Regions from separate parts of the Kitasatospora sp. NPDC051853 genome, predicted to be linked through region 2. Evidence: riboswitches for the same ligand, from Rfam matches in the RefSeq annotation. Region 2 holds a riboswitch; each other region holds the start of a gene.
What was found. Region 2 has a riboswitch for cyclic di-AMP ahead of ACIA8O_RS09150 (M23 family metallopeptidase). Riboswitches for the same ligand answer to the same signal wherever they lie in the genome.
Positions count from the first base shown of each region.

Region 1 (7,325 bases), on a different contig from region 2:
ACCACGTCCGCCAGGTCCTGCTCGGGGAAGCGCAGGATGGAGAACGCACCGCTCTCCCCCGCGTGCGCGCCGAAGCGGAACGGCATCACCTGGATCACCACGTTGGCCTGCTCCGACACGTCGAGCAGGTACTGGACCTGAGCGCGCATCACCTTCGGGCCGCCGACCGGGCGGCGCAGCGCGGCCTCGTCGATCACCGCCCACAGGCGCGGGCCGGGCCCGTCGCTGAGCAGCTTCTGACGGCGCATCCGGAGACTGAGGCGGCGCTCCAGCTCCTCCTCGGTGATCACCGGGCGGGTCTGCGAGAAGACCGCGCGGGCGTACTCCTCGCACTGCAGCAGACCGGGGATGAACTGCACCTCGTAGGTGCGGATCTGGGCGGCCGCCTCCTCCAGACCGACGTAGGTCTGGAACCAGCCGGGCAGCACGTCGTTGAAGCTGTGCCACCAGCCGGACTTGTTGGCCTCGCGGACCAGGCCGAGCAACGCCTCGCGCTCGGCGCCGTCGTCCACCCCGTAGAGGCTGAGCAGGTCGGCGACATCGCGCTCCTTGAAGGAGACGCGGCCGAGCTCCATGCGGCTGATCTTCGACTCCGAGGCCCGGATCTGGTAGCCGGCGTCCTCGCGCGTGATCCCCCGGGACTCCCGGAGCCGGCGGAGCTGCGAGCCGAGCAGGATCCGGCGCACCATCGAACCGCCACCGGGCTGGACTGTGGTCATTGCCGTCAAAACCTCCGCCGTGAGCAAACAGCGCACAGTCTGCCATCAGTTGAGCGCTCTGGGTGCCGGTACTGACTGATCAATCTGCCAGTTCTGCTCCGACCCTCCCAGGATGCACGTGCATCCGGCGCTTGCATATGCCAAAGGTGCGACTGCACGTGAATCGACTCTTGCATCCGCACTGTGCGCACGGGACCATGGTGCACGTGCACCTGCACACCCCTGGCACCCCCGCGGGCACCGTGTCGACGTCCCCACGCGCGATTCCGCACACGCCTCCGGCCGCGCCCCCGCGTGGCCGGATCGCCGTGCGCGGACGTGGTTCGTCGGCCCGGTGGCCGCGCGGCCGAGCGAGTCGGAGGTGACCGGCATGACCCCGGTGGGTCCCGCCGTGTCCGCCCCCTTATGGGAGGAGCTCTTCATGAGCACCGGTACGGCCATCGCGGCCGACCCGCACGTGGTCAGCTGCACCCTCGCTCCCCGCTTCGAGGCCGTGCGGACGGCCCGGGAGTTCGCCAGGGAGACCCTGCACGGCTGGGGCCTCGCTCCCCTCTTCGACGACATCGCCCTGGTGGCCTCGGAGTTGGTCACCAACGCCCTGCGGCACGCCCTGCTGCAGCGACCTGACGCCGCGTCAGCGGTCCGGCTGCCCGTGCAGCCCGGTCCCGACCGTACCGTGGAGCCGCGGGCGGACGCGCGCCTTCTGCCGATCCGAATAAGCCTGGTGCACCGCTCGCCCCAGGTGGTCTGTGCCGTCAGCGACCCGAGCAGCCAGGGCCCGGTGGCCCGCGAGCCCGACTTCGTCGCCGAGTCCGGCCGGGGCCTGCACCTGGTGGACTCCTTCAGCCGCTCCTGGGGCTGGCACCCGCTGGCCGGCGCCGGCAAGGTGGTCTGGGCCGTCTTCGAGGCCGACACCGTGGCACCCGCCGCCACTCCCGGCCGTCACCGGCGCTCCGCCTGACGGTCCGCCAGGCCACCCCGCCGCCGCCACGGCGGGGTTCCACGACGGGGCGCGGGCAGTCACAACGGGGCGCGGGACGGCCCCGGACACGACGAAAGGCCGCCGCGATCCCCTCGCGACGGCCCCGGTGGCCCCGGCCCGACGGACTGTCAGCCCGCCAGGTGGTCGAACTCCCCGTCCTTCGCGCCGAGCAGCAGCGCCGCTATCTCCGCGCGGGTGTAGACGAGCGCCGGTCCGTCCGGGAAGCGGGAGTTGCGCATCGCGACGTCACCACCCGGCAGGGCCGCGAACTCCACGCAGTTCCCCTGCGAGTTGCTGTGGCGGCTCTTCTGCCAGACCACACCTTCGAGGTCCGCGGAAGGCATGCCGTTGTACGTGGTGTTCTGCATGGTGGATTCTCCCCGACGTGACAGGCGTTCGCCTCACTTGACGTGATGATAGCTCCAGTGCACGTGCATCAGCACGAGTGTTTGCGCGTGCACCGAGCGGGGCATGCATCAGTCAGCAGGCGCGCTCGCCAAGCGAGTTGACGCCCCGTATCAGGACAAACGCGGGCCAATCGTGGACATACCGATGACTGCGCGTACTCGAACTCCAGCGGGTTGTCGATCTTCGGGGGTTTCGCGAGATGGCTCACGGTCCGTCACCTCTGTCGGATTGTGACGCCGATCACTGTCCGGACTCCGGCCCGGCTGTGGCCGGTGGGGGGAGATGTCCTACGATCTCCGCCATGAGCACAGCAGCCATCCCGGGCCCGGCACTGCCCGTACGTACTCCAGGCTCCCGTGCGCGGGGGCGCCACCGCCGTCCCGAGCGGCCGGAGATCCCGGCGGGTTCGCCGACGCTGGTGCTGGCCGTTCCGGCCACCGCCGGGCCGGAGGCCCGCCCCGTGGTCGAGGAACTGCTCTCGATCGTGCGCGGCGAGCAGCCGGGCATCGAGGCCACCGCCGCCTACCTCGACGGCGCCCAGGACGACTCCTCCCCCACCGTGGCCGAGCTGCTCGCCCGGGCCGCCGAGGCCGGGCTGCCCGCCCCCGTGCTGGTGCCCCTCCTCCCGGGCCCGCACGGCTTCCTGACCGGCCTTCACGAGCTGGCCGCCGAGCACGGCGCCACCGTGACCGACGTGCTCGGCCCGCACCCGCTGCTGGCCGAGGCCGTCCACGTCCGCCTCTCCGAGGCCGGGCTGGCCCGGGCCGACCGGGCCCGGCTGTTCGCCATCGCGACCGCCGCCGACGGCATCGTGCTCACCACCGCCGGTGGAGAGGACGCCGCCCAGGCCGCCGAGATCACCGGCGTGCTGCTGGCCGCCCGCCTGGCCGTCCCGGTGGTCGGCGCCGCCCTCGACGTGCCCGGCTCGGTGCTGGCCGCCGTCAACCACCTCAAGGCGACCGGGTCCCAGCGCCCGGCGCTGGCCCCGCTGGTGATCGGCCCCGAGGCCGACCCGGAGCTGCTGGCGACCGCCGCCGAGGAGGCCGGCTGCCCGAGCGCCGCTCCGCTCGGTGCCTACCCGGCCGTCGGCCAGCTGATCGCCTCGGCCTACCTGGCGGCGCTCCCGCAGCCCGTCCTCGAGGAGCAGGAGGCCGGGGCCTGACGCTCCGCCACCCGGCAACGCGACGGGGCCCCGTACGGTGCGGAACCGTACGGGGCCCTTGCGCGTCCACATCCGCGTGGACTCAGGAGACGGGCGCCGCGTCCCGCAGCGCGATCCTCGGGGTGACCACCGCGCGCGGCGGCACGGCGCTGGTGGTCGGGGTCGGCGCGCCCGAGAGGTGGATCTCCTGGGCCTCGTTCGCCCCCGCCCTGCGCAGCACCACCCGCTTCGGGGTGGGCAGCTTCGGGTCGAGCCAGAGCTCGGTGCCACTGAACTCGCAGTCCAGGATGGCGATGTCCTCCGGCGCCCCGCCGTCCACCGCGCGCAGCGCCACCCCGGCCTTGCGGTATCCGGTGAACTTGCTGCGCGTCACCTGGACGGTCTCGCCCGGGAGTTGGTGGAGCGCGGTGGAGACCGCGTAGTCCGACTGCCCGGCCGCGTCGATCAGCAGGCCGTCGAAGACGGTGCCCTTGTCCCGGCCGAGCGCGTGGATCGCCACTCCCCCGGCCGCGTTGCCGTAGAGGACGGTGCCGTTGTAGTCGAAGTCGTTCAGGTAGGCGCCGTGCTCGATGCCCCAGCCGCCGTTGTGGTAGGCCACGAACTGGCCGACGGTGTGGTGGAACTCGGCGTTCAGCCAGACGAAGATGCCGTTCTCCAGGTTGTTGTGGGCCAGGCAGCGCTCGAAGGTCCACACCCCCTCGCTGGTCTCCGGCCACTCGTAGCCGGAGGCGCCGTTGGCGCCCTGGACGCCGACCGCCACGCAGTCCCGGGCCACTCCGCCCTTGCCCGCGCCGAGGCTGAAGCCGGTCAGCCGGTAGCCGCGCGGGTTGGGGTCGAACTGGGTACGGGAGGCCACGCAGCTGTCGTAGGTGATGTCGTGCGAGGGGCCCTGCGGGGTCCGGGTGTCCAGCGGGCCGTCCCACCAGTAGGCGTCCTCCCAGGTCTGGTGGGCGATGCAGGAGCGGAAGGTGATGCCGTGGCAGTTGTGCGGCACGAAGGCGTGACTGCCGGTGTCCCGGACCACCACGCCCTCCACCACGGTGCCCCGGGTGGTGTCGCCCAGCATGTGGAAGTGCAGCCCGTACCGGCCGAGCACCGGCTCGGTGACCGGCTTGCCGGCCCACTTCTCCTTGCCCGCGGAGCGCGGGCCCATCCAGCGCAGGGCCGCGTAGCGGACGTCGGCGCGCTGGTTGCTGGTGATGTGGACGTGGGCGCGGCCCTTCTCGGTGCCCTCGACCCGGACGTTGCGGGTCAGGTTGAGCACCTCGGCGCCGACGCTCACCCCGCCGCCGGTGGTGACCTTGGGGTGGGCGTACTTGAGCGGGCCGTCCAGGCTGACGGTGGATCCGTTGACGGCGGTGACGGTGCGGTGGTCGTAGCGCTCGGAGAAGCCCTCGGCGTCGGGGGTGCCGGTCGGGGTGACGGCGAGCTCGTCGCCGACCTGCCAGCCGGCCGGGGCGGCGGCCAGCCTGATGCTGGTGTCACCGGCCTTCAGCGGGCCGGCCGCGCGGACCCAGGCGGTGCGCTTGGCGCCCGCCAGGCGGAGCCGGCCGGAGCCGGTGACCCAGAGGCCGGTGTCGCTCTCCACCAGGGCCATCCCGCCGCCCTGGAAGCGCCCCTCGTTGACCGAGGGGAAGCGGACGGCGTGCACGGTGGCGGCGTCCCGCGGGGCGAGGGTGAGCGCGCCGCGGACCTCGACGTTGCCGTGGGCGGTCAGCGAAACCGGGCGATCCGGGGCAAAAGTGAGCGAACCTGACGGTTCGACCAGGAGCGAAGCGACCGTCACGTCGCCGTCCAGCAGCACGTGGTCGGTGATCCGCACCGCCGTGCCGGGGCCGGGCGCGGCGCCGCCGCCCCAGCCGGCCGGGTCGGACCAGTTCCGCGGCCGCACCGTCTCGCCGGGCGAGGGCAGTGCGGAGGCGGACTCGGTCGGCGAGGCCGAGGGCGTGGCGGACGGGATGTCAGAGGGGCCGGGCGACGCACCGTGCGCGTGCGAAGCTTCGGTCGGTGGCGGCGGCTTCGCCGCCGAGGGGGCGTCAGGACCACTGCCCGAGCGCCGGACCACCTCCTCCACCCCGACCGCCGCCAGGGCCGTCCCGATCGCCAGGCCGATGAGGAGCTTCCGGCGACTGACCTTTGCCGATCCACTGTCCGCCGGGCCCGACTGGGGCCCTCTCGCGTGCCGCATGACCCGAAGCATAGGCAAATCCCTTTCGCCGCAAGGAATTTGAACAGAATCGATCGGAACCGACATCCGGATCGACAGCTTCCGGTTCATGAAGAGTCGGTAAAGAAACCATGATCGGCATCACAGGGGTTTGCGGTTTCAACTTAACTCTGCCTAACGTGACGCCCTGTTCGTGGCCACACGGACCCAGCCCCTCCGGAACGCCGAATCCTGCCGCCGGACGGGCCGGCAGCTCATCAGCACCACGGCAGGGGCGGGGGAACCACAGGTAAGTCGCCTGGTTTCGGTCACACATGACCGTTTTCAGGCTTGGGGTGAAGCCGCGCTCAGGCACGGCCGGGCAACTCCAGCCCGAATCCGACAGCTCACCTCGCAGGCGTGGGAGAGGAACGCGTCTTCGTGCTGTCCAGCACCACTTCCAAGCGTGCCCGCCGACTCATCGCCGCCACCGGCGTCGTGGGCATCGGCCTCACCGTCCCGACCCTCACCGCCGGCTCCGCCTCGGCCGCCCCCGTCTCCGTGTGGGACAAGGTCGCCGCCTGCGAGTCCACCAACGACTGGTCGATCAACACCGGCAACGGCTTCTACGGCGGCCTGCAGTTCACCTCCAGCACCTGGGCCGAGTTCGGCGGCAAGCAGTACGCGCCGCAGGCCAACCAGGCCACCAAGGCGCAGCAGATCGCCGTCGCCGAGAAGGTGCTCGCCGTCCAGGGCCCCGGCGCCTGGCCGGTCTGCTCCGTCAAGGCGGGCCTGACCAAGGGCGGCGCCGCCGCCCAGGTCGACACCTCCACCAAGGCCCAGGCCCCGCAGGCCGCCCCGAAGGCCGCCGAGCAGCAGGCCCCGCAGCAGCAGGCCGCGCAGCCCGCCGCCACCACCGCCAAGAGCTACACCGTGGCGGCCGGGGACTGGCTCTCCACCATCGCCCAGCAGCAGAACGTCGAGGGCGGCTGGGAGAAGCTCTACGAGCTGAACAAGGCCCAGCTCCCCGAGGGCCCGGACATGATCTACCCGGGCCAGCAGCTGGTCCTGGGCAACGTCGCGGTGGCCACCCCGGCTCCGGCCCCGGCTCCGGCTCCGGCGCCGGCCCCCAAGTCCACTGCCCCGCAGTCGGGTTCCGCCTCCAGCGGCACCAAGACGGCCAAGAAGTCCGCCACCGAGCAGACCGCGACCGTCGCCACCGGCTCCAAGGCCGCCGCGATCAACTTCGCGCTCTCCAAGGTCGGCCAGGCCTACGTCTACGGCGGCAGCAGCAACGGCGGCTGGGACTGCTCCGGCCTGACCCAGGCGGCCTTCCGCCAGGCCGGGATCTCCCTGCCCCGGGTGGCCAACGACCAGGCCGACGCCGCCACCCGGGTCTCGCTGGACAACCTCCAGCCGGGCGACCTGCTGTTCTGGTCCAACAACGGCGCCAACTCCGGCGTCTACCACGTCGCCATCTACCTGGGCGGTGGCAAGTACGTCGAGGCGGCCAACCCCCGCGCCGGCGTGAAGACCGAGACCATCGCCAACTGGGCCCCCGACTTCGCGGGCCGCGTCTGACGACGGCGTGAAGCACCGCCCCCGGAGACCTGGTCGGCTCCGGGGGCGGAGCCGTATCCTGCCGCCATGGCCAAGGTCACCGTCTCCCTGGAAGCCGACTTCGCGATCGAGCTGATGCTCCTCGCCGGCACCAAGAACCCGCAGGACGCCGTCGAGCTGATCCTCCGTGACTACCTCGCACGCTCGCGCCGCACCGAGGCGCGCACCGGCGACGCCGCCGACGAGAGCCGGCTGGTCACGCCCGACCCGGCCGTCCAGGAGGGCTGACACGGAAGCGGGGGGGGGGGGGGGGGGGGGGGGGGGGCGGGCCGCGCCGGCGGGGGGGGG
Region 1 is NZ_JBITBY010000006.1:480,328-487,652, reverse strand. Features, by position in the region: gene ACIA8O_RS20350 (helix-turn-helix domain-containing protein) at 1-719, opposite strand, end outside; gene ACIA8O_RS20345 (ATP-binding protein) at 1,141-1,680, shown strand; gene ACIA8O_RS20340 (DUF397 domain-containing protein) at 1,830-2,069, opposite strand; gene ACIA8O_RS20335 (sirohydrochlorin chelatase) at 2,411-3,271, shown strand; gene ACIA8O_RS20330 (hypothetical protein) at 3,354-5,459, opposite strand; cyclic di-AMP (ydaO/yuaA leader) riboswitch at 5,651-5,851, shown strand; gene ACIA8O_RS20325 (transglycosylase family protein) at 5,838-6,998, shown strand; gene ACIA8O_RS20320 (hypothetical protein) at 7,065-7,265, shown strand.
Region 1: linked by a shared signal. The riboswitch ahead of ACIA8O_RS20325 (transglycosylase family protein) and the one ahead of ACIA8O_RS09150 (M23 family metallopeptidase) in region 2 are both predicted to bind cyclic di-AMP.

Region 2 (7,325 bases):
CGGGCCTTCCGCCGTTCCCGGCGAAAAACCCGTTGTGCGCTCCGGGGGCGCCTGCCTACAGTGACGGCACACTGAAAGGAGGTGATCCTGAGTTGAGTTCTTTCAGGATGCGTGAGGTGGCTGCTCGCTAGAGCCGCCCCTGCCTGCGCAGGACCCGAGGGCGTACGACCTCCGGCGGCAGGCGAATTCGAAGCAGTCACCCGGCCCGTGGGCTCACCGGTACATCCCCGGTGCCTCTCCGGTCCGCCCCCCGCGGGGCGGCAGGCGAGGAGCAGCCCACGGGCCGTCTGCGTTCCCGCGCGGCCCCGGCCGAGGCCCCGGCCCGCGGCACCGCCCGAGGCCCGCTCCGACGCGCCCTGCCAGAGGTCGTGCACGCCCTGCCCAGCGGGTGACCGGTCCGCTACAGTCGCAGCGACTTCGGGGAGGGGTGGGCGCGGTGGACCTGCAACAGGACGGCGTGGCGAAGGTCGGGATGGGCTCCGTGGTCGGGGCCGGACTGCTCGGACTGGTGCTCTACGCCTCGACCTCGGAGGACTGGGCCGGGGCGCTCGGCGGCGGACTGGTGGTGGCGGCGGCCTTCGCGGTGGCGGGGGCCGGGGTGGGCTTCCTGTTCGGCATCCCCCGGCTGCTCACCAGCGGCGCCGCGTCCCGGCCGGACGACATGGGCGCCACCTCGACGGGCAGTTACTCGCCCAACACCAACCTGGAGCAGGTCTCCGACTGGCTGACCAAGATCCTGCTGGGCGCCGGGCTGACCCAGATCGGCGCGCTGCCCGGCCTGCTGCGCGAGCTCGGCCACGCGCTGGCCCCGGTGGTCGGGAACGGCCCCGGCGCCTCGGCCTTCGCGGCGGCGCTGACGGTGTACTTCACCGTGATCGGCTTCCTCTCCGGCTGGCTGCTGACCCGGCTCCGGTTGGCCAAGGCCCTCTCCACCGCCGACCGGCAGACCCTGGACGACTCGGTCCGGCAGACCCGGGACCGGGCCCGGGAGCTGAACTTCACCACGGCGGAGGTGGAGAAGCTCTTCGCCACCCAGACCGAGGGCCTCCAGGTGCAGGCGCTGGCCCTGCTCCAGGGCGACCCGGACCCGGAGAACTACCACCTGATCCTGCGGGCGGTGAGCAGTGAGCTGCCCCCGTTCGTGCTGCTGCAGGCGCTGATGGCCGCCAAGGTGGCGGTGGAGCACGGCGGGCTGGCGCCGGAGCAGCGGCGGGAGCTGCGGTTCGCGGTGGAGAACAAGATGCGCAACGACCGTGCGGTGCCGCCGGATTCGCGGCGGCGGGTGGTGGCGGGGCAGATCCTGAAGCTGCTCGCGGCGGAGGCGTCGGTGCCGGAGGTTCCGGAGGCGCCGCAGGTACCGGGGCAGGCCAAGGGCGAGGACGGAGCGGACGCTACCGAGGAGCGGACCGCCGGCGGTGGTCGGCCCGGCGGAGAATGAGCACCCGCCGGGTGCGGCCGTCCTCGGGGCGGGGGAAGCGGCGCACCTCGGTGCCGACCCGGTGCTGGCCGAGGCGGGCGCGGAGGGCCGGGAGGTGCGGGCAGGGCCGGGCCGTGCCGTCGTGCAGCGGGAAGACGCGGACCTCGCCGTCCGGGGCGGTGACCCGGACCAGTTCCAGCAGGGCCGTCAACTGCCGCTCGGGCGGGAAGAGTTCGGGGTAGGCGAAGAGCAGGTAGCCGCTCAGGCTGAGGGCGAAGGTGCCGTCCGCGAACGGGAGGCGGGGCAGGGCGGCGGCCACGTAGCGCTCGGGGTGGGCGGCGCGGTCGGCGGTGAAGAGGGCGTGGGCGCGGTCCCAGCTGCGCAGGTAACGGTCCGTCGGGCGGGCCCGGGAGGACGGGTAGAGCTCGGGGGCGGCGGCCATCCGGTCGGCCATCCGGGAACGGGCGGCCCGGGCCAGGGCGGCCAGTTGGGGCGGGGTGGCGGTGTAGACGGGGTCGGCGGCGATGACGGTGACGCCCAGGGTGCGGGCCTCGGCGGCGAGGCCGGCCGTGCCGCCGGGGCAGTCCAGGACGGGGCCGCGGAGGGCGGCGAGGGTGGAGCGGGTGAGGTCGAAGAGGGCGCAGTACTCGTCGAGGGGGCGGGAGGTGACGAGGGTGCTCATTCGATCATCGGAGCACGGGCGGCTTCAGGGTGCGCGGCAGTGCGTGCAACTGGCTGATGTGCCCCGATCTTGCGGTGGGACGTCTTCCGGTGCGCGCAGTTCCCCGCGCCCCCGGGGTGACCACTTCCTCGCGACCGGCTATCGGCACAGGGTGCGGATGGCGAGGCGGGAGACGTTGGTGAGGCCCCGGGTCAGGGGCGGGGTGAGGAAGACGAAGGCGAAGCCGAGGAAGGAGACGCCGAGGATCTGCCAGTTGGAGGTCAGGTAGTACTCGTGGTGGACGCCGGCGTCGGTGGTGAAGTCGTAGAGCTGGTAGCCCGGCCAGTCGGTGTAGCGGGCGAAGACCCACTGGTAGGTGGGGAAGGCGGCCAGGACCCAGCCGACGGTGAGGGTGACGACGGGCAGCACGAAGGCCAGGATCGACCAGGGCAGCATCAGGAACTGGTAGAGCGCGGCCCGCCAGCCGAGGCCGTCGGCCAGCCGGGCGCTGACGGCGCCCCAGAAGCCGGGGCGGCTCCTGCGGACCGGCCCGGGGTCGCCGACCTCGGTGTCGAGCAGGGTGCGGGCCCGGTGGCGCTCCAGGGCGGCGAAGCCGCGGCCGGTGGTGGTGAGGGCGGCCAGGACGGGGAGGCCGAGGACGGTGACCAGCAGGCCGAGGCCGGCCGAGAAGAGCGCCACCGTGAAGGCGAAGCCGAGGACCGCGAGCGGGAAGGCGGTGAGCAGGAAGCCCAGTTCGCGGTAGGGGGCGGCGGTGAACGGCGCCCGCCAGAAGCCGGGTCGGGCGGGGCCCTCCGTCCGTCCGCCGTACTGCGCCGGGTAGGGGTGGGTCTGACTGGTCATCACGGGCTCCTCGTCCGCCTCCGGCCGCTCCGGGCTCACCGTCCTACGGTCGCAGTGGAGGGCGGGGCGGGGGAATGAGGTCCACCGGTGCGTGGGGGGTGGGGTTCTCCCTACCCCCGGGCGGGAGCGGGGCCGGGCCACTCGTCGTCGAGGAGGGAGTACTGGTCGGAGTCGCACCAGCGGCCGCCGACCCTCAGGTCGCGGCGGATGCGGCCCTCCAGGCGGAAGCCGGCCCGCAGGAGCAGCCGGGCGGAGGCGGTGTTGGCGGGATCGACCCGGGCGGCCAGGCGGGCGAGGCCGAGGGTGTCGAAGGCCAGGGCGCAGAGCAGGTCGGTGACCTCGCCGCCGTGGCCGCGGCCCCAGGTGTCGCGGCGCAGCGCGTAGCCGATCGAGGCGGCGTGGGCGGACTCGACGGTGAGGACGGCGCTGCCGATCAGCGGGGCGCTCTCCGGTGGGCCGTCGGCGTGGCGGGTGACGGCCAGTCGGTAGCCGGTGCGGGGGTGTTCCTCGGCGAGGTCGAGGGCGAGCCCGAGCTGGTCGGCACAGGTGTCGAGGTCGGCCGGTTCGAAGGCGAGGTACCGAACGGTCTCGGGGTCGCCGTAGACGGCGTGCAGGGCGGCCGCCTCCTCGGGCGTGCCGTGCAGTTCGCGCAGCGCGAGCCGGGGGCCGGTGAGCCGGACGGGGTCCATGGAGCACGACCCTACGCGGACGGCGTCCCGGCGTCCCGACGGTCCGTCACCGGATACCGTACGAGGGTGAACCACGAGGACCTCCTGCTCAGCCCCCGCACCCGCGCCGACGACCTGCTCGACTGGGCCGCCGAAGAGGGGCGGCCGCCGGTGCCGGAGCCCGCGCTGCGCACCGTGCTCACCCTGCTGGAGCTGGGCGACGGCCGGATGCACGACGGCTTCCCGGAGCTGACCTCCGCGGTGCTGGAGCAGCTGCTCTACGAGCGGCTCTACCTGTACGTCCAGCCGGAGTCCGAGCCGGAGGCGTACGGCAGGGCGGTGGAGCTGCTGATCGACCACCAGCGGGCCACCAAGCGGCTGAACGCCAAGCGGCAGGAGAAGCTGCACGCGGAGGCGGAGTGGCAGGGCGAGCTGCTCTGCGGGCTGCTGCGCCAGCCGCACCTGGTGACCTGGCCCCGGCTGTACGCGCTGCTGCTGCGGGCGGACGGGGTGGACACGGCGGACGAGGGCGCGGTGCGGGGCTGGCTGGACGGGTTCCGGGAGCTGACGCCGGATCAGCGGGCCGAGGCGTTCGGGGCCCTGGCCGGGCTGGACGAGGTGGACTCGGACGGCGGCTGGGGGCCGACCCGGGTGATCTCGGTCGGGATGGCGACGGACGGGGCGCGGATGCTGCTGGAGAACCGGCTGATGCAGCGCTCCTACCGGAACCTGGCGGGGCTGAACGCGCTCGGGCTGCCGATGCCGGAGGAGCTCTCGGGGGACTTCGACGCCTTCGAGGCGGCGGTGGCCGAGGAGGCGCTGCGGCTGTGCGGCGAGTGGACGGTGCCGGGGCTGGCGGCGCTGCTGGTGCACGAGTACCCGGACCTGGCGCCGGAGCCGGGGCACGAGGAGATCGACGCCTACCTGGCGGCCCAGGGGTACGAGGCGGAGGAGCAGGACTGACGGACCGGGCCCGCGGCCGGGGAGGCGGCGGGCCCGACGGGGTGTCAGGGGTTGAGGCCGTGGGCCTGGAGCCAGGTCAGGGGGTCGACCGGGGTGGCGCCGGCGGGGCGGACCTCCAGGTGGAGGTGGGGGCCGGTGACGTTGCCGGTGGCGCCGACCTTGCCGAGCACGGTGCCGGGGGCGACCTGGCCGGAGGCGACGGTGATCGAGGAGAGGTGGCAGTACCAGAGCTCGGTGCCGTCGGGGAGGGTCTGGATCACCCGGTAGCCGTAGGCGCCGGACCAGCCGGCCGAGCTGACGGTGCCTCCGGTGACGGCGGCCACGGGGGTGCCGGTGGCGGCGGCGAAGTCCAGGCCGGTGTGCAGGTGGGACCAGTAGGAGCCGGACTGCCCGTAGTGCGCGGTCAGCTGGTAGCCGCTGGTGGGGAGGGTGAAGGCGCCCTGCGCGGCCTGCTCCGCGGCGGCCTCGGCGGCGGCCTGCTCCTGGGCCTGGGCGGTGCGCTTGGCCTCGGCCTCCTGGGCAGCGGCCAGCCGGGCGGTCTCCTCGGCGGAGGTGCGCTGGCCGTCGGCCTGCTGCTGGATGCGGGCGGCGAGGGCCAGCCCGGGGTCGGCGGAGAGCGGGCGCTCCCCGGCGGTGCGGTCCGCGTCGGCCTGGTCGGCGGCGGCGACGGCGGGCGGGGTGGCGGGAGCGGCGGCGGCCGGGGCGGCCGCGGCGAAGCCGGTGGCGCCGAGCGAGGCGGCCATCGCGGTGACGCCGAGCAGCGGGCCGGAGGAGCGGGTCTGACGGGGCATCCGGTGCCGGGCGGCCTCCTGCGGGAGGGGGTGGTCGAGCAGCTGGGTGGTGCCGCTGCCGTCCTGCCGGGGGTGTGCCTGGGTGTGCGTCGACGCCACGGAGGCGCGCTCCTTTCCTTCCTTCGCGCCTACCGGGTTAGCTGACGGGTTCGGAGCAGGAAGGTCTCCTACGGCCGGGTGGGGCCCGGCCGATTCACCCCAAGGAACGTGGTTCCCCGGCTCCCTGGCCCGCCCGTGGGAGGGCCGTGGGATTAGGCGACGGCGCACGGTGCCGTTCGGGTACGGCGTTGCCGACCGCGCTGCGTTATCAAACGTTAATCCTAGGAGCCCATGATTCCAAGCGGCTTGAGTGGTGCAGTCCATCTCTTTCTGACGCGCCGTGACCCGGGCCCGCCGGGCCGGGTACTCAGCCCGCCGCACGGGCCCGGGTTGAGCACCCGTACTCAGGTGGGGGGCAAGGGAGTTGGCCATCCTGGGAGCATGACCGCAGCCACCCAGCCCCGGACCACCAACGCCTACTACGCCCAGGCCGTGCTCTCCTTCGCGCTGGCCACCGCCGCCCTCGCCCTCGGGGTGCTCTACCTGCCGGTGAACGCCTGGATGCGGGCATTCCTCGCGGTCGGCCTGCTCTGGGAGATCACCTCGGCATTCACCCTCGCCAAGGTGATCCGGGACCGCCAGGAGGAGGGGGAGATCACCACCCGGGTCGACCAGGCGCGACTGGAGAAGCTCCTGGCCGAGCACGACCCGTTCCGGGTGGACGCCCCCTGACCCCCTCCTGAGCCGCCGTCAGCCCTTGGCGCGCTTGGCCGCGAAGGTCTCGCCGGCCGAGGACCAGTTCTCGGCCGGGATCTCCTCGATCGCCACCCAGATGTTCTCCGGGCTCACGCCGGTGATCCGGGCGTAGGTCGCGGTGAGCTCGCGGGCGATCTCGGCCCGCTGCCCCTCGCTCCGGCCGGACAGCTGCTTGACGTTGATGAACGGCATGACGCCCCTTCCGCGTTCGGACTCCTGCGCTCCGCACGCTAGCACCGCCGCACCCATTGACGGCTAAGGCTATTAGCCTTAGCTTTGAGGCATGGCGACGCAGACGCACCCCGAGACCCGGTACCTCGACCTCCCCGGCGGCCGGCTGGCCTACGACGACACCCCCGGCACCGGCCTGCCGGTGGTCCTGCTCCCCGGCATGCTCGACTCCCGCACCGTCTACCGGTACCTGCGCCCGCTGCTGGCCGCCGCCGGGCACCGGGTGATCACCCTGGACCTGCGCGGCTTCGGCGAGTCCTCGATCGACTGGGACGACTACTCCCCCGCCGCCCTGGCCGGCGACGTGCTGGCCCTGCTCGACCACCTCGGCGTCGAGCGCGCCGCGCTGGCCGGGAACTCCTACACCGGGGCCACCGTGGTCAGGGCCGCCGCCGAGGCGCCCGGGCGGATCGCCGGGATCGCCCTGATCGACGCCATCATCGAGAACCTGCCGCCGACCGCCGCCCAGCGCGCCCTGCTCAAGGTGCTCGGCCTGGCCGTGGTGCACCTCCCCGCCGTCTGGGGCCTCTACCTGGACAAGGCCTACCCGGGCGCCAGGCCCGCCGACTTCGCCGCGTACAAGGCCGCCTCGGTCGCCGCCCTGCGCACCCCCGGCCGCAAGCGGGCCACCCGGGGCTACGTCGCCGGCGACCCCTCCCCCGCGGGCTGGACGGCGGAGGTGCGCTGCCCCGCCCTGGTCCTGATGGGCAGCCGGGACCCGGACTTCCCGGCCCCGGAGGTGGTGGCCGACCGGCAGGCGGCCGCGCTGACGGCCCGTAAGGTGATGATCGACGGTGCCGGGCACTACCCGATGGCGGAGTTCCCGCAGGCCACCGCCGACGCCCTGCTCCCCTTCCTGCACGAGGTCAGCTGATGCCCAGGGTCGGACTCACCCCCGCCGGCGTGGTGGACCACGCCGTGGAGCTGATCGACGGTCA
Region 2 is NZ_JBITBY010000003.1:18,666-25,990, forward strand. Features, by position in the region: gene ACIA8O_RS09125 (hypothetical protein) at 437-1,438, shown strand; gene ACIA8O_RS09130 (class I SAM-dependent methyltransferase) at 1,392-2,099, opposite strand; gene ACIA8O_RS09135 (sensor domain-containing protein) at 2,238-2,939, opposite strand; gene ACIA8O_RS09140 (GNAT family N-acetyltransferase) at 3,050-3,628, opposite strand; gene ACIA8O_RS09145 (hypothetical protein) at 3,695-4,570, shown strand; gene ACIA8O_RS09150 (M23 family metallopeptidase) at 4,615-5,460, opposite strand; cyclic di-AMP (ydaO/yuaA leader) riboswitch at 5,473-5,629, opposite strand; gene ACIA8O_RS09155 (YiaA/YiaB family inner membrane protein) at 5,842-6,132, shown strand; gene ACIA8O_RS09160 (4-oxalocrotonate tautomerase family protein) at 6,151-6,348, opposite strand; gene ACIA8O_RS09165 (alpha/beta fold hydrolase) at 6,440-7,261, shown strand; gene ACIA8O_RS09170 (TetR/AcrR family transcriptional regulator) at 7,261-7,325, shown strand, end outside.

Region 3 (7,325 bases), on a different contig from region 2:
CGCCTTCGGACGAGACCCTGCCGCACTGTCGGGGTGGCCGGATTCGAACCGACGGCCTTCCGCTCCCAAAGCGGACGCGCTACCAAACTGCGCCACACCCCGTGGTGCCGAGAGGAAGCGTACACGCCACCCCACACCCCCCACGGCCGTTCGCACGGGCGGCCGTTGACCACCCGACGGGTGCTCCCGACGTGCCGAAGCGTCAAAGTGGTGTGCGAGCAGCCGATCCGACCAGGTACGCTGACCCTGTCCTCGGGACCGCTGCACGCGGCCGCGGGGCGTCCCGTGCGGGTGTAGCTCAATGGTAGAGCCCCAGTCTTCCAAACTGGTCACGCGAGTTCGATTCTCGTCACCCGCTCCACAAAGGCTCCGGCCCCCGGTCACTGACCGGGGGCCGGAGCCTTTTTGACGTCGTCTCAGTCGGTTCAGACGTTGACGCCGTGGGCGCGCAGGTAGGCGACCGGGTCGATGTCGGAGCCGTAGGACGAGCCGGTGCGGACCTCGAAGTGCAGGTGCGGGCCGGTCACGTTGCCGGTGGCACCGGAGAGGCCGATCTGCTGGCCGGCCGAGACGGTCTGGCCGGCCGAGACGCCGATCGAGGAGAGGTGGGCGTACTCGGAGTACTTGCCGTCCGCGTGGCGGATGACGACCTCGTTGCCGTAGGAGCCGCCGTTGCCGGCCTTGACCACGGTGCCGGAGGTGATGGCCTTCACGCTGGTGCCGGTGGAGGCGCGGAAGTCCACACCGGTGTGGTAGCCGCTGGACCAGGAGGAGCCGGAGGCGTGGTACGCGGTGGAGGTGCCGCCGGGGACCGGGGCCACGTAACCGCCGGAGGCGACGGTGGTGGAGGTCTCGGCCTTGGGAGCGGCGGCCTTCGGGGCGGCGGCCTTCGGGGCGGCGGCCTTGGGAGCCGCGGCCTGCGGGGCGGCGGCCTTGGGGGTGGCGGCCTGCGGGGCCGGGGTGGAGGCCTTGGAGCGCGAGGCCTTGGTGCTGTCGGCCGACTCGGCGGCCTTCGGCTGCTGCTGCGGGGCCGGGGCCTGCTGCGGCGCCGGGGCGGCCACGGCGGCCTTGCCCGCGAGGGAGAGGTTCTGGCCCGGGTAGATCAGGTTCGGGTTGCCGCCGATGACGGTCCGGTTGTCCTGGTAGAGCTTCTCCCAGCCGCCCTCGACCTGCTGGACGGAGGCGATCTTCGAGAGGGTGTCACCGCTGACCACCTGGTAGGCCTTGGCCTCGGCGGCCGGGGCGGCTGCCGGAGCCGCGGCGGGCGCGGCGGCCGGGGCGGACTCGGCCACCACGGCGGTGACGGCGGCGGCGGCCTCGGGGGCGACGGCCGGGGTGTGGTTCTGGTGCGCGCTGGCGGCGCTGACCGGGACGGCGAACGCGGCGCCGACCACACCGGTGGCGACCGCGATGCGGGTCAGACGGGACAGCTGGACACGACGGTGCTTGCCCATGGGGCTGGTCCTCTCCGACGCCTGTGAGGTGAGCTGTCGGGTTCGGGCTGGAGATGCCCGGCCGCTGACGCGGCTTCACCCCTAGCCGCACCGGCGTACCGGTACGGCGACTTACCTGTGGGTCCCCCACTCCTGCCGTGGCTGTGCTGGTTCGAGGCTCCGGACGGCGGCAGGACTCGGCGTTCCGCCCGGTGGGCCCGTCCGGTCGATCCGCCGGACTGGATCCGCAGCTAAGCCCATCGCCCCCGGAGCTGGCAACCCCCGGTTGAACGATCAACCAGGATCGGGCGGGACCAAAGTCACTCCGGGCTCGGGACTTCCGCCTTTTGCGGCCATGATCGCTGACCCTGGGCCGATCCTCCGCATACACAGGGTGCCGAATGCGACGGTCCGGATACGCCCCTGCGCGCTCCGTCGGCAGGCGCCGTGACACCGGTCACGCCGGGCCGATACGCTCGCCGTTCGAGGTTCCCGTTCGAGAACAGAGCGCCGCCGTCCGGGCGGCACCGAGGAGATCCGCCCGTGCCCCACGAGGAGCGGCTGGCCGTCATCCGACGCGGCGTGGTCCGCGAGATGGCCCGGTTGGGCCTGGAGTTCACCGTGGACGGTGCGGTGGTCCGGGGGCCCGGCACCACCGCCGTGGCGGTCCGCGACCACGCCGAGCGGGGCACCACCGGGCACGTGGACCTCGGCTACGTCCTCCAGCTCGGCCGGGGCGACGGCCCGGTGGTCTGGGACTGCGCGGCCGGCTTCGGTGGCGACGACGCCGAGCAGCTCGACAACGCGGTGATGATCTGGGCCGGCACCACCGCCACCGCCGTGCTCCAACTGCTCGACGGCGGGCACGCGTTCAGCACGCCGGAGTTCCCGGGCTGGCGGGTGGTGCAGAGCCCGGCGGCCACCTTCGGCACCGGTTCGGAGCTGCTCGCCGACTGGCTCGCGGAGCAGCACTCCTCCCCCGCCCTGGCCGCCGCCGTCCTGCCGGAGCTGCTGCCCGGGCAGGTGAACGGCGTGAAGCTGTTCTTCGGCGGCAAGGCCGGCCACGACGTGGCCGAGGTGCGGGTGAACGGCCGGGTCAGCAGCGCGGCCTCGCGGGCACTGCGCGCACAGGACTGGCCGCGCGGCGAACGGCTCTGCTGGGCGCGGCTGTTCCTGGTGTTCGCGCCCGAGCCCGAAGCACTGCCGGAGCGCGCGGCGGCGCCCGCACCACCACGGCGCGGACTCGCGCGCTGGTGGCGGGGGCGGCGCTGACCCGCCGTCAGGCGGGCCGCCGGGGCAGCCCGGCCACCGAGGTCAGCCGGCCACCGAGGAGATGGTCTTGGCGAGCTGGCTGAGGAACTCCTGGATCGGCCCGGCCGCGGTGGACTGGCTCAGCATGAAGCCGAACAGCGCGGCGATGATGGCATGACTGGTCTTCAACTGCTTGTTGCGGATGAAGATCACGCAGATGATGCCGAACAGGACCAGGGCTGAGACGGAGAAGGCCACCCGGACTCACTTCCTCTTTCTACGTAGCGAGTTTCGTGGCGGGCCCAATCCCCCGAGCAATCCCCCGGACCCCCCGAGAACCGACCGTCCCACCCGGACTCAGTGTGGTCGTTCGTGCGGACTGCGTAAAGGACTTGCCGTGAGCAGGCCCCGAAGATCCTGCGATGTGAGACGAATTTCCGCCGACCGAGACGATAGCCGAGCAGGCCTGACGGTCCGTCGGCAGGGCCGCCCCAACTGGCAGTTGACGGCTCCGGCCGGTCCTAGATCCACTTTCCGGACTATGCCCCAGGAATGGCCGAAGATCGGCGTTCGGACTTGACAGTCGGTCAGCCCCGCCAGAGCAGCAGGACCGCGCGGTCGTCGTTGACGTCCTTGGCCACCGACTCGATGAGCTTCACCGCCGAGCCGCGGCCGCCGAGTTGGGCGAACGGGGCGCCCCCGACCAGCCGGTCCGCCTCGCCCATCAGCCGGTCCATGCCCTCGGTCAGGTCGCGGCCGGGCACCTCGACCATGCCGTCGGTGCAGAGCATCAGCACGTCGCCGCGGTCCAGCCGGCCGCGCACGCCCTCGAACTTGGCGCCGTCGTACACCCCGAGCAGTCCGCCCTCGGGGGCCTCCATCACGTCCCAGCGGCCGGTGCCCGCGTGCCGCTGCATGCCCGGCAGGTGGCCGGCCGAGAGCAGCTCGTACTCGCCGGTGTCCAGGTCGAGCACCAGGTGGACGGCGGTGGCGAAGCCCTCGTCCCAGTCCTGCCGGAGCAGGTAGCCGTTGGCCGCCGGGAGGAACTCGTGCGCCGGGAGCGAGCCCAGCAGGCCGCCGAACGCGCCGGAGAGCAACAGGGCGCGCGAGCCCGCGTCCATGCCCTTGCCGGAGACGTCCGCCAGCACCACCTCCAGCACCCGGCGGCCCGGCCCGGTGCGGGCCGCCACCACGAAGTCCCCGGAGAAGGACTGGCCGCCGGCCGGGCGCAGCGCCATGTCCGCCGACCAGCCCTCGGGCAGCGGGGGCACCCGGCTCTGCACCCGCAGCCGCTCGCGCAGGTCGAACAGCATCGAGCCGCCGCCCCGCCACGGCACGCCGACCCGGCTGCGGAACTGGGCCAGCAGCAGACCGGCCACCCCGACCGCGCCGACCACCAGCGCGGCACCGGGGGTCACGCCGAAGACGTAGGTGTCCGGGTGGTCGCTGGCCACCCGCTCCCCGGTGTGGATCAGCGACTCGGTGGAGAGCCCCAGCGCGGCGGCCGCGTAGAGCAGCACCAGGGTGCCCGGCCGCAGCAGCAGCGCCCCGGCCAGGATCGGCAGCACCAGCGCGGTGGGCGGGGCCCAGGCCGGGATCAGCACGTTGAGCAGCACCAGCAGCGGGACGGCGGCGAACAGCACCCCGAAGGCCAGCCAGTCGGCGGCGTCCCCGCGGAAGTGGTCCACGGCGGTCCGGCGCAGCACTCGGCGGGCCCGGTACAGCCTGCCGCGCAACCGGGCCGTCCACGGGCCGTCGGCCGCCGCTGCGGCCTGGCCCGTGCCAGTCGTCCGGGGCTCGGAGCCCGGCGTGCTGCCAGCCATGGGCCTTGACCTTATCCACCGGCACCGGGTGCCGTCGACGGGTGGGGCGGCGCCGGGCGCGTTCACGGGTGAGGGTTCAGCGGGTTTCGGCCGCAGGGACGGTGGCGGTGGTGGCGGTTCCGTGCGCGTACCCGCCGAATGTCGGTCGCGCACGACGGATGCCGGGTGGTAGCTCTTGGCATATGACCGCACAACGTACGACTTCTGATGACACGACAGGCGACGGCCTGACCGTCCGTACGCTCACCGCCGAGGAGTGGGACCGCTGGTACCGCACCCTCGAGGTGGCCTTCGGCGGCGGTGAGGACCACCCCGAGGACCGGGCGCTGTGGCGGGAGTTGACCGAACTGGAGCGCTCGGTCGGGGTCTGGGACGGCGACCTGCCGGTCGGCGGCGCCGGCGCCTTCACCTTCCGGCTCGCGGTGCCCGGCGGGGCCGTGCTCCCGGCCGCCGGGGTCACCATGGTCGGCGTGCTGCCCACCCACCGGCGGCGCGGCATCCTCAGCCGGCTGATGCGCGACCAGCTCGACGAGGTCCGCCGGCGCGGCGAGGCGCTCGCGGTGCTGACCGCCTCGGAGTCCCCCATCTACGGGCGCTTCGGCTACGGCCTGGGCACCTGGCGGATGTCGGTCACCGTGCCGCGGCGGGTCACGGTCCGTGCGCCGGTCGACCGTTCGGTGCGGCTGCGGCTGGCCCCGCCGGAGTCGGTGCTGGCGGCCTGCGAGGAGCTGTACGCGGAGCTGGTGCCGAAGCGGCCCGGGATGCTGGCCCGCCGCCCCGGCTGGGAGAAGCTCCCGCTGAAGGACGCGCCGGCCGGGCGGGAGGGCGCCTCGCCGCTCCAGTGCGTGGTCGCCGAGGACCGGGAGAGCGGGCAGCTGCTGGGCTACGCCCGGTACGCGGTCGCGATGGACTGGAGCGACTCCGACATCGCCGACGGCACCGTCCGGGTCCGCGACGTGGAGGCCCGGACGCCCGGTGTCTACGCGGCGCTGTGGGAGTTCCTGCTCGACCAGGACCTCTGCGGGCGGGCCCGCATCCGCAACCGTCCGGTGGACGACCCGGTGCTCCACCTGGTCGACGACCCGCGGCGGCTGGAGCCGCAGCTGGTGGACGGGATGTACGTGCGGCTGGTCGAGCTCGGGGCGGCGCTGTCGCAGCGGGGCTACGCGGCGGGGGTCGACGTGGTGCTGGAGGTCTCCGACGCGTTCTGCCCCTGGAACGCCGGGCGCTGGCGCCTCCACAGCGACGGGCCCGGCAAGGGGGCGAGCTGCGCACCGACCACCGCACCGGCCGATCTCGCACTGGACGTCCGGGAGTTGGGGGCGGCCTACCTCGGCGGCGTCCGGCTCTCGGCGCTGGCCTCGGCGGGCCTGGTCACCGAACTGCGGGACGGCGCCCTGACGGAAGCGACGCGGGCCTTCGCCTCGGACGTCGCACCCTGGCTGCCGCACGGCTTCTGACGCGCGGAGGGCTGGGCCGGGGCGCGAGGACGTACGTGGTTACCCCGGGGGCGCGAGGAACTGCGCGCTTCGGAAGGCGGCTCACCTGCAACTGACCCACCGTCAGCCGGTTGCAGGTGCTGCCTTTCCAACCCGCGCCGTTCCCCGCGCCCCCGGTGTGACCGCTTTCAGCCCTGCTGGGGGTGGTGGGCCGGGATCGGGGGGAGCTCGCCGGTGGTCTCGTAGTCGGAGAGCATCTCGATGCGGCGGGTGTGGCGCTCGGCCCCGCTGTAGGGGGTGCTGAGGAAGATCTCGACGAAGCGGGTGGACTCCTCGACGGTGTGCATCCGGCCGCCGATGGAGATGACGTTGGCGTTGTTGTGCTCGCGGCCGAGCTCGGCGGTCTGCTCGCTCCAGGCGAGCGCCGCGCGCACGCCCTTCACCTTGTTGGCGGCGATCGCCTCGCCGTTGCCCGAGCCGCCGATGACGACGCCGAGCGCCTCGGGGTCGGCGGCGGTCCGCTCGGCCGCCCGGAGGCAGAACGGCGGGTAGTCGTCCTCGGCGTCGTAGACGTGCGGGCCGCAGTCGACCGGCTCGTGGCCGTTCTCCTGGAGCCACTTCACGAGGTGGTTCTTGAGGTCGTATCCGGCATGGTCGGAACCCAGGTACACGCGCATGCGTATGAGTGTGGCATGCGCGTGTGCCCGGGCCGCCGTCGGTCCGTCAGCTCAGGAGGCGCGTCGCAGCAGCTTCCAGGCGAGCGGCAGGGCACCCATGGCGAGCAGGACCTTCAGGCCGTCGCCCACCAGGTAGGGGTAGAGGCCGAGTTGGGCCGCGCGGGCCAGCGGGACGCCGAGCGAGACGGCCAGGTAGGGGACGCCGACGGCGTAGACGGCGAGGTTGCCGAGCACCATCGCGCCGGCGGTGCGCAGCGGGCTGCGGTCAGCGCCGCGGCGGGCCAGGGCCCCGACCAGGCCGGCGGCGAGCACGAAGCCGATCACGTAGCCGAGGCTGGGCGCGGCGAAGCCGGAGCTGCCCTCGGCGAACCAGGGCATCCCGGCCATGCCGGCCAGCAGGTAGAGGCCGAGCGAGGCGACGCCGCGGCGGGTGCCGAGGGCGGTGCCGACCAGCAGGGCGGCGAAGGTCTGGCCGGTGACGGGCACCGGCGAGCCGGGGACCGGGACGGAGAGCTGGGCGGCCAGGCCGGTGAGGGCGGCGCCGCCGGCGACCAGGGCGAGCTCGCGGGCCTGGGCGCCGAGGCGGGTGGCGGCCTGCGGGAGCAGGTCGGCGAGGACCGGGGTGCGGCCGGGGAGGGTGGTGGCGGTGGCCATCGACGGGCTCCTGACGGTTCGTTGCTTCGTGTGGTGATCACTTGTGAA
Region 3 is NZ_JBITBY010000002.1:903,140-910,464, forward strand. Features, by position in the region: tRNA gene ACIA8O_RS08805 (tRNA-Pro) at 29-102, opposite strand; tRNA gene ACIA8O_RS08810 (tRNA-Gly) at 288-361, shown strand; gene ACIA8O_RS08815 (peptidoglycan DD-metalloendopeptidase family protein) at 426-1,454, opposite strand; cyclic di-AMP (ydaO/yuaA leader) riboswitch at 1,460-1,613, opposite strand; gene ACIA8O_RS08820 (DUF6348 family protein) at 1,977-2,705, shown strand; gene ACIA8O_RS08825 (hypothetical protein) at 2,748-2,942, opposite strand; gene ACIA8O_RS08830 (PP2C family protein-serine/threonine phosphatase) at 3,272-4,507, opposite strand; gene ACIA8O_RS08835 (GNAT family N-acetyltransferase) at 4,690-5,967, shown strand; gene ACIA8O_RS08840 (ribose-5-phosphate isomerase) at 6,135-6,623, opposite strand; gene ACIA8O_RS08845 (biotin transporter BioY) at 6,675-7,277, opposite strand.
Region 3: linked by a shared signal. The riboswitch ahead of ACIA8O_RS08815 (peptidoglycan DD-metalloendopeptidase family protein) and the one ahead of ACIA8O_RS09150 (M23 family metallopeptidase) in region 2 are both predicted to bind cyclic di-AMP.